4 regions of the Arthrobacter sp. N1 genome follow, and region 2 is predicted to be linked to each of the others. Evidence: riboswitches for the same ligand, from Rfam matches in the RefSeq annotation. Region 2 holds a riboswitch; each other region holds the start of a gene.
What was found. Region 2 has a riboswitch for S-adenosylmethionine ahead of NVV32_RS14800 (ABC transporter substrate-binding protein). Riboswitches for the same ligand answer to the same signal wherever they lie in the genome.
Positions count from the first base shown of each region.

Region 1 (2,194 bases), 740 kb from region 2:
GATCTTCTTGTACTCGACGATCCGCTCGGCGATCTGCTCCGGAGTGCCGATCAGCTGCGTCCGGAAGCCGTCGTTGTACTGGATGAGGTCCTCGAAGGAGGAATCGGCCCACATGCCCTTGCCGTCCTTCGTGGAGGCGCCCGCTTCCTGCACGGCGTCGCGGAAGCCCTCGACCGCGGGACGGTGGGCCTTGGCCACGATCTCACGGAGCGTGTCACGCGCCTCCTTCTCGGAGTCGCGGGCGATGACGAAGCCGTTCAGCCCGTACCGGGGACGGCGCCCGGCGGCGGTGGCCGAGGCCTGCACCCCGGCGATGTTCTCCCTGAAGCCGTCGAGGTCCTTCCCGTTCGAGAAGTACCAGTCGGCGACCCGGCCGGCAGTGGCCTGCGCCGCCGTCGAATTGCCGCCGAAGAAGACTTCCGGGTGCGGGCGGCCGGGGACGTCGACGGGCGGGGGGCTCAGTGTGAAGTCCGTGATGTCGTAGTACTTCCCCGACTGGCTGTAGCCCTGTTCGGTCCACAGGCCCCTGAGCACGCGGATGAACTCCTCCGTGCGGACATAGCGCTCGTCGTGCTCGAGCCACTCGAGGCCGAAGTTCACGAACTCGTCCTTCAGCCAGCCGGAGACGATGTTCACGGCCGCGCGGCCGTTCGAGATGTGGTCGGCCGTGATGATGAACTTGGCCAGCACGCCCGGGTGCCACATCCCGGGGTGGACGGCGGCGATCACCTTGAGTCTCTCGGTCGCGGCGAGGAGGGCGAGCGAGAAGCTCGTGGCCTCGTGCTGCTTGTCCGCGCCGTACGAGGCGGCGTACCGCGTCTGCGAGAGGGCGTACTCGAAACCGGCGTCCTCCGCGATCCGGGCGAGCTTGCGGTTGTAGTCGAAGTCCCAGCTGGTGCGCTGCTCGATGGTCGAGACCACGAGACCACCACTGACGTTGGGGACCCAGTAGGCGAACTTCAGGGGAGTGGACAGGTCGGCGACGCTCATGACTTCCTCCATCGTTCTGGCAGTAGCACCCTACTGTCCCCGTGGTGCACGGGGGCCAGGGTTGCTGCGGCGTCAATGAGCCAGATCTCTCGGCCGCTCGGGATGGTCAAGCACGAGTGTGACATCGGGGTCGCGACAATCCAAACAATGTGTCGTTCTGCGTGGTGCCGGATGTCAGGGCGGAGTCCTGGTCCGTACGCCTAGGGTTGGTGCATGGATCACGGCGGAACCGAGGAGTGGAGGGCTGCTACGCGCGAGCAGGAGCGCCTCCTGTGGAACACCCTGTGCTGGGTCGGTGCCGTCCTCACGCTCGTCCTGGGCGGCAGCATCGTGACGGCATCGAGTATCGGCGGGACATCCGTCGGAGTGTGGTTCTTCGTGCAGCAGTGCGGCCTGCTGATCCTCAGCGCGACGGGGACCGTGCTCGCCTTCCGCCGGTGGCGTTCCGCGGGATCGCGCCGGGAGCGCACGCCGCAGGGCGATCGGTGACCGGCGGGAAGGGCAGGATACGCCCCGTTACAGAAATGTGACAAACGCCCGGAGCGCTGGGTACTCTCAGTCGGTGCTCCCGTCCACGTGGGGCGCTCCCGCACGGATTGCCGAGCCCTGCCGCCGATCGGGATACGTCCGCATACACCGAAGGCAGGGACGGGGGAACCATCAGTTCCACCGGACGCGCAGGATCCCTGCACGCGTCCTCGGGGTTAAGTCGCACCGCACCGCCCACCGGCGGTGCCCGCGGCCGGGTGACTCCCATCCGAACCCGACAGCTCACCCCGCAGGCATGGGAGAGGTATAGAACCATGTCACGAATCACTTCACCGGCACGCCACCGCGCGGACGTCGACGGAAACCTCGCGCTGCAGGGCCTGTCCCGCGCCGCGAAGAGCGGAGCCACCGCCGTGGGCCGCCCGGTCGCCATCGTCGCCGTGACGTCGGGCCTCGCCCTCAGCGCCGTCGGCACCGCACACGCCGGCACCTACACCGCCGAGGGCACGACGGCTCAGACCGCCGCGGTCGCCCCCGCTGCCGCAGCAAGCGCCGCGGGCACCGCCCACACCGTCGCCGCCGGCGACACCCTGGGTGCCATCTCGGCCCGCTACGGCGTCGAGCTCACCACGGTCCTGACCGCCAACGGCCTCTCGCTCGCATCGGTCATCTTCCCCGGACAGACGATCGTCATCCCCGCCGCCGGTGCTGCTGT
Region 1 covers NZ_CP102608.1:317,013-319,206, forward strand. The annotation lists gene sfnG (dimethylsulfone monooxygenase SfnG) at 1-990, opposite strand, end outside; SAM riboswitch class I at 996-1,099, opposite strand; gene NVV32_RS01580 (hypothetical protein) at 1,204-1,479, shown strand; cyclic di-AMP (ydaO/yuaA leader) riboswitch at 1,615-1,790, shown strand; gene NVV32_RS01585 (C40 family peptidase) at 1,794-2,194, shown strand, end outside.
Region 1: linked by a shared signal. The riboswitch ahead of sfnG (dimethylsulfone monooxygenase SfnG) and the one ahead of NVV32_RS14800 (ABC transporter substrate-binding protein) in region 2 are both predicted to bind S-adenosylmethionine.

Region 2 (2,194 bases):
CGAGGATGCCCAGCGGATAGGGGCTCGTGCTGCCCGTGAGCTGCCGGAGGATCGGACCGAGTCCCAGGCCGATGAGCAGGATGATCACGACGGCGGGGAGGCCGCGGAAGATGTCCGTGTAGATGCGGGCGATCCACCGGAGCACGCGGTTGCGGGAGATCCCCATGATGGCGAGGAGCATGCCGACGATCGTGCCGATGACGCCCGAGGCCAGCGCGAGCAGGAGGGTGTTGGGCAGTCCGACGGTCAGGAGGTCCGGCAGGACGGCGGCCATCGCCTCCCAGTCGAAGAACGTCTTACCGAGTTGTTCGAAGGCATCCATGCAGGACCGGCTACTTCACGACCGCGGCTTTGCTGCCGGGCTTCCAGTCGGAGGGGAGCTCGCGGTCCGGGTACCACTCCTGGGTGAGCTCGGTCCACGTGCCGTCGGCGATCACGGCGTCGAGGCCCGCGTTGAGCGCGTCGATCAGCGCCTTGTTGTCGCTGTTGACGGCGTACGCGGTGAAGTTCTCCGTGTTGATGATGGTCTCGGCGATCGTCGTGCCGTCACCCTCCTTCACCTGGCCGGTGGCCTGCTGGGAGGGGGCGACCCAGGCGTCGACCTGACCGTTCTTCACGTTCGCGTAGACGGTGTTGTAGTCGGGGAAGCGGACCGGCTCGAGACCCAGGGTGTTGGAGACGTAGTCGTCCTGCACGGTGCCCTGGACCACGCCGATGCGGGTGCTCTCCGAGAGGGAGTCGAAGCCCGTGACGGAGGAGCCGTCCTTCGTGACGACGGCCATGTAGCCGAAGTCGTAGCCGTTGGTGAAGCCGACGTTCTCGCGGCGGGCCGCCGTCGTCGAGATCGAGGAGGATCCGACGTCGAACTGCTTGTTCTGGACCTGCGCGAGGAGGGCGGAGAAGTCGGTGGACGCGAATTCGACCTCGAGGTCGAGCTTCTCGCCGATGGCACGCAGCAGTTCGTTGTCGTAGCCGGTGAACACACCGTCCTCGAGGAAGATGTTCGGCGGTGCGTCCGAGAGCGTACCGACGCGCAGGGTGCCGTCGGTGATGAGGCCGAGCGCGGACGTGTCGATCTCGTCGATCGGCGTGGTGTCCTCGGTGGTGTACTGGTCGAGCGACTGCTGGTCGCTGCCGGCCAGCGCGTCGGTGCTCTCGGTGGGCTCGCTCGAGGAGCTGCCGCAGGAGACGGTGAGAGCGAGCAGGGGGACGGTGAGGGCCGCGAGGAGCTTGCGGGAGATGGTCATGGGGGTCCTTCGTCGAAGCTGCGCCCGCTGGCGGGCGCGGAGGATGGAGTGTCGGGGACGCCGCGGGGCGGCAGGAGGAAGGGCTGCTTGCTGCTGGGTGACACGCTCGCTGTTCTGGGCTGTGCGCGCAGATGCGGAACGGGGGACCCGGGATTTTCCGGTGCTGGACCGCACGACGCCGTACTTGCCATCCGGGGGACTTGTCCCGGCGGCCGAATCTTCACCTGGAGCACCCCACTACGGGAGAGGGTTGCTGTCCAGCCGGCCAGGGCCGTGGGCTGGAACTCTTGATTTCAGGAAAACGCTAGGCCAGCAGGGAGGGCCGGGTCAAAACGCCGGCCGGTGAAAAGCCACGATCGACGTCGCATTCGGCCCTTTCGGGCGCGATTGTGGCGAGGATTACACGAATCGGTCGACGAGCTCGGTCAATTCGGCCGTCAGGGCCGTCGACGTCCGGAGGTTCTGGCCGTCGAGGGAGAGGACGGGCGCGAGGAGCCGGATGCTCGAGATGAGCCACACGGCGTCGGCCTCGAGCAGGTGGTGCGGCTCGAGCGGTCCGTAGCCCAGCTCCCAGCCCTGCTCCTTCGCCGCGGCGAAGAGCGCGCTCTGTGACGTGCCGGCCAGGATGCCGCTCTCGAGCTGCGGGGTGAGCAGGGTCTTCCGCCCGTCGCGGTCGTAGGCGAGCAGCACCGTGGACGTGGGGCCCTCGAGGACCTTGCCGTCGGAGGACGTGAAGATGACGTCGTCGGCACCGTGCGCCCTGGCATAGCGCACGGCCGCCATGTTGACGGCATAGGAGAGCGTCTTGGCCCCCATGAGCAGCCAGGGCGCGCGCTGGGCGACGGTGCTGTCGTACCCGCGCTCGAGGAACAGCACCCGGAGCCCTGTCGCCCGCTGCTCCAGTGTCGACGCCGGGACGGGGGACACCTGCACCCAGGCGGTCGCGC
Region 2 covers NZ_CP102608.1:3,189,979-3,192,172, reverse strand. The annotation lists gene NVV32_RS14805 (amino acid ABC transporter permease) at 1-322, opposite strand, end outside; gene NVV32_RS14800 (ABC transporter substrate-binding protein) at 333-1,247, opposite strand; SAM riboswitch class IV at 1,423-1,540, opposite strand; gene NVV32_RS14795 (aminodeoxychorismate lyase) at 1,647-2,194, opposite strand, start outside.

Region 3 (2,194 bases), 1.1 Mb from region 2:
GAACAGCTTCTGGCGGAGCGTCCCCTCCGCGTAGGCCGTCGGATACGCGCCGCGCTTCTGCAGCTCGGGCACCACATGGGTGATGACATCCTCGAAGGAGCCCGGCGTGATGGCGTAGGCGAGGTTGAACCCGTCCACGTCCGTCTCCTCGACCCAGGACTGCAGCTCGTCGGCCACCTGCGCGCCGGACCCGACGACCCTCGGCCCCAGCCCGCCGATACCGGCCCACGCGGCGATGTCGCGGACGGTCCAGGGGAGGCCGTCGTCGTTCACTTTCTGGAAGTTCGCCACCGCGGACTGGATGGCATTGGACTGCACAGTGCCGATCGGCTCGTCGGGGTCGTAGACGCTGAGGTCGATGCCCAGCCAGCCGGAGAGCAGGACGAGCGCGCCCTCGTAGCTGACGTACTGCTGGTAGTCGGCGTGCTTGGCGTGCGCCTTCTCCTCGGTCTCGTCCGTGATGACGGTCAGCATCGTGTAGATGCGTACGGAGTAGCGGTCGCGCCCCTCGGCCTCGACGGCGTCGCGGATCCTGTGGACGGCGTCCTTCAGGAGGGCCTTCGTGGGCGAGCCGACGAAGACCGCTTCCGCGTTGCCTGCCGCGAAGGCGATACCCCGCGGGGAGGCCCCCGCCTGGTAGATGACGGGGGTGCGCTGGGGCGACGGTTCGCTGAGGTGGATGCCGGGAACGGTGAAGAACGTGCCGTCGTGCTGGATCTCGTGGACCTTCGCCGGATCGGTGAAGACGCCGGTCCTACGATCCCGGACCACGGCGTCGTCCTCCCAGGAGCCTTCGAGGAGCTTGTAGAGCACCTCGAGGTATTCGTCGGCGTGGTCGTAGCGCTGGTCGTGCTCCAGCTGGTCCTCGTGGCCCATGTTGCGGGCCGCGGAGGGTAGGTAGCCGGTGACGACGTTCCAGCCCACGCGGCCGTCGGTCAGGTGGTCGAGGGTGGAGAGGCGCCGCGCGAAGGGGTACGGGTGCTCGTAGGCAGTGCCGGCCGTGACGCCGAAGCCGAGGTGTTCCGTGACGAGGGCCATCGCGGAGACGAGCAGGAAAGGGTCGTTGACCGGCGTCTGCGTCCCCTGGCGCAGGGTCGCCTCGTTGGAGCCGCCGAAGACGTCGTAGGTGCCGAGGACGTCCGCGATGAAGATGCCGTCGAACAGGCCCTTCTCCAGGGTCTGCGCGAGGTCCGCCCAGTAGCGCAGGTCCTTGTAGCGCCAGGACTGGTCCTCAGGGTGCCGCCAGAGACCGGGCGACTGGTGGCCCCCGCAGTTCATGTCGAAGGCATTGAAGCGGATACGGCGGGGTGCAGAGGTCATGAAGGATCCTCGTGTCCGGGGCACTGCCGGAAGGAAGCGCCATACTTGCCCGCACGGTGCATGACGGGCCGAATCCTCACCTGGGGCACCCCGCTACAGCGAGAGGGTTGCCGTCCAACAAACCAGGGTTTTGCGTTGGAACTCTTGATTCTGCTCCCGAGCCTAAGGGCGAGGCCCTGCAGGCGTCCATCGGCCGTCGTCACAGAACGTCACGAGGCAATGTGGTGGACGGCCCGCCGGGCCGGCCTCACCTCAGGTAGGACGCCCCGTTGGCGTCCACCACGGTCCCGCTGACCCAGAGCGGCGCGTCGGTGGCGAGCCAGCCCACCGTCCGGGCGATGTCCTCCGGCGTCGCCACGCGGTTGAACGGGCTCTGCGCGCGCACCGCGTCCCCGCCCGGACCGTCGAGGACGGTCCTGCCCATGTCGGTCTCGACGAAGCCTGGCGCGACGGCGGCGGCGAGGATCCCGTGCGGCGCGAGGGCGACGGCGAGCGACTGCGTCAGTGCGTGCAGCCCCGCCTTGCTCGCACCGTACGCGGGCGTGGCGGGTTCACCGCGGTAGGCGCCCCGGGACCCGACGCTGATGAGGCGCCCGCCCTCCGGACCTGCGGGGCGTCCGACGAGGTGCTGCGCCACGAGCCACGCGAGGTTCGCCGGACCGAGCAGGTTCACGTCGAGGGTGCGGCGCCAGGCCTGTTGCCATTCCTCGAAGGACGTGCCGTCGACGGGATGCGCCTCGAAGATGCCCGCGTTGTTGACCAGCACGTCGATTCCGCCGAGGGAGTCGACGGCACTGTCGACGATGCGCCGGCAGGCGTCAGGATCACCGACATCGCCGACCACGACGGTGTGACCCGCTCCGGGGAGTCCGTC
Region 3 covers NZ_CP102608.1:649,672-651,865, reverse strand. The annotation lists gene NVV32_RS03055 (LLM class flavin-dependent oxidoreductase) at 1-1,320, opposite strand, end outside; SAM riboswitch class IV at 1,357-1,470, opposite strand; gene NVV32_RS03050 (SDR family NAD(P)-dependent oxidoreductase) at 1,568-2,194, opposite strand, start outside.
Region 3: linked by a shared signal. The riboswitch ahead of NVV32_RS03055 (LLM class flavin-dependent oxidoreductase) and the one ahead of NVV32_RS14800 (ABC transporter substrate-binding protein) in region 2 are both predicted to bind S-adenosylmethionine.

Region 4 (2,194 bases), 1.4 Mb from region 2:
AACATGACCGGCACCTTCCTCGTCACGCAGCGCGCCCTGCGCGGGATGATCGAACGCAAGCTCGGCCGAGTGGTCAGCATCTCCTCCATCTCCGCTCAGCGCGGCGGCGGCACGTACTCGAAGGTGGCCTACAGTGCGTCGAAGGCGGGCATCATCGGCTTCACCCGTGCCCTTGCGCGCGAGATGGGGGAACATGGCATCACCGTCAACGCCGTGGCACCCGGCCCTGTCGATACGGACATCATGGGCGGAACCCTCACCGAGGATCGCAAGCAGGACATGTCCAGGGACATCCTGATGGGACGTGTGGGCACCGTCGATGACATCGCCGCGCTCATCTGCTTCCTGGTGGGACCCGACGCCGGCTACATCACCGCGGCCACCTACGACATCAATGGCGGTCTGCAGATCTCCTAGGCCTGCGCGGGATCCGCGACGCGCTGTCGGTGACGATGAGCGGCACCGCCGGGGATTCTCACGTGCGCGCCTTTCCGGAGTGCAGGGAATTACGGCGTGTCCTTCTGGACATCTCGAAGGCGCCTTCGCCGAATTCCCTGCACTTTTGATAGATGATCGGATCTTCGCGTCACATTACTTCTTTTGTTTCCCCAAGCCATCAGCACTCTGCTTATAGTTGGGACAGCTTCAAGAGACGCGGTCGGAAAGCTCCGACTGGACCGCGCACCAACCCCATGTTCCTGGGTGGTTCGGATGACGAAGCGGCCTCCACCCCGGCGCATGCGCCGGACCGGTGCGGGCAAGAGCACTCCGAAAGGGCTTCGCCGTGAGCTGTCCAGCACTCCCCTAGCATTTCTCTCCCTGTCCCGACGCCGCGCCCTGCGCTGCTGACGAGGGACTGCTTCCACCTTTCTCCGGACGCCCTTCGCTCGAATGCTTCCTTTTTCCCGAGGGAATTCACCATGCCTGAAATGTCGATCCATCCTGCCCGGAATTCATCCGGTGCATTCACCTCCGCCCTACCCTTCCGCACGCCGCTGTCACGGACGGCCCTCGGCGCCGTCACCCTGATCGTCGTCCTCGCCGGATGCGCCGGACCCACGGGATCCACTGCGCCGGCAGGCACCGAGCCGGTGTCCGGTGGCATCCTCGACGTCTCCATCTCCGCAGAGCCCGGCTGCCTCGACGGGCACGGTATCTCGGCCACGCAGCAGCAGTTCCTCGGGCGTCTCATCTACGACAACGTCGTGACCCTGGACGAGGACGGGGAGATCGCGCCGTACCTCGCCGAGTCCTGGGAGATCTCCGAGGACGGCAGGACGTACACCTTCCGCCTGCGCGAAGGTGTCACGTTCAGCGACGGGTCACCCTGGAACGCGGAGGTCTTCGGACAGAACCTGGAGCACATGCGGGACCCGGCCACCAAGTCGCCCCTGGCCGCCGCCTACATCGCCCCGTACGTGGACGGGACGGTCGTGGACGAGTACACCTTCGAAGCACACCTCGCCTACCCCTACACGCCGTTCCTCTACACACTCGCGCAGTCCTGGCTCGGCATGAACTCGGGCAAGGCCATCACCGAGTCCCCGGAGACCCTCTGCCAGAATCCCATCGGCACCGGCCCGTTCACCGTGGAGGACTACCGGCCCGGGCAGAGCATCAGCTACGCGAAGCGGGAGGACTACGACTGGGCGCCCGCGTGGCTCGAGGGTGAGGGCGCGGCCCACCTCGACGGCGTCGAGGTCACCCTCGTCGCGGAACCGGTGATCCGGCACCAGTCCCTGGTCTCGGGACAGTACGACCTCACCGAGAACCTGGCACCCCAGAACGCGGCGGCGGTGCAGGCGGACCCGAACTTCGTGTACGAGAACCTGCCGAGGACGGGCAGTCCCTACGTGCTCGGCTTCAACCTGGCGCGCGCTCCGTTCGACGATCTCGCCGTCCGCCAGGCCTTCGCCGCTGCCGTCGACACCGAAGCGGTGACCGAGAGCCTCGGGTTCGGCACCTACACACCGATCGACAGTTTCCTCTCGAAGGAGAGCAAGTACTACGATCCGACCGTCGAGGGCGTGCTGACCTACGATCCGGCACGAGCGGACGCGCTCCTCGACGAGGCCGGCTGGACGGGGCGGGACGCAGATGGCTTCCGCACCAGGGACGGCGCGCGGCTCACCGTCGAGGTGCCGACCGTCGAGAGCTCGACGCCCAGTCCCCTGCTCGTGCAGCTGCAGGGTGA
Region 4 covers NZ_CP102608.1:1,775,766-1,777,959, forward strand. The annotation lists gene NVV32_RS08010 (SDR family NAD(P)-dependent oxidoreductase) at 1-417, shown strand, start outside; SAM riboswitch class IV at 644-770, shown strand; gene NVV32_RS08015 (ABC transporter substrate-binding protein) at 930-2,194, shown strand, end outside.
Region 4: linked by a shared signal. The riboswitch ahead of NVV32_RS08015 (ABC transporter substrate-binding protein) and the one ahead of NVV32_RS14800 (ABC transporter substrate-binding protein) in region 2 are both predicted to bind S-adenosylmethionine.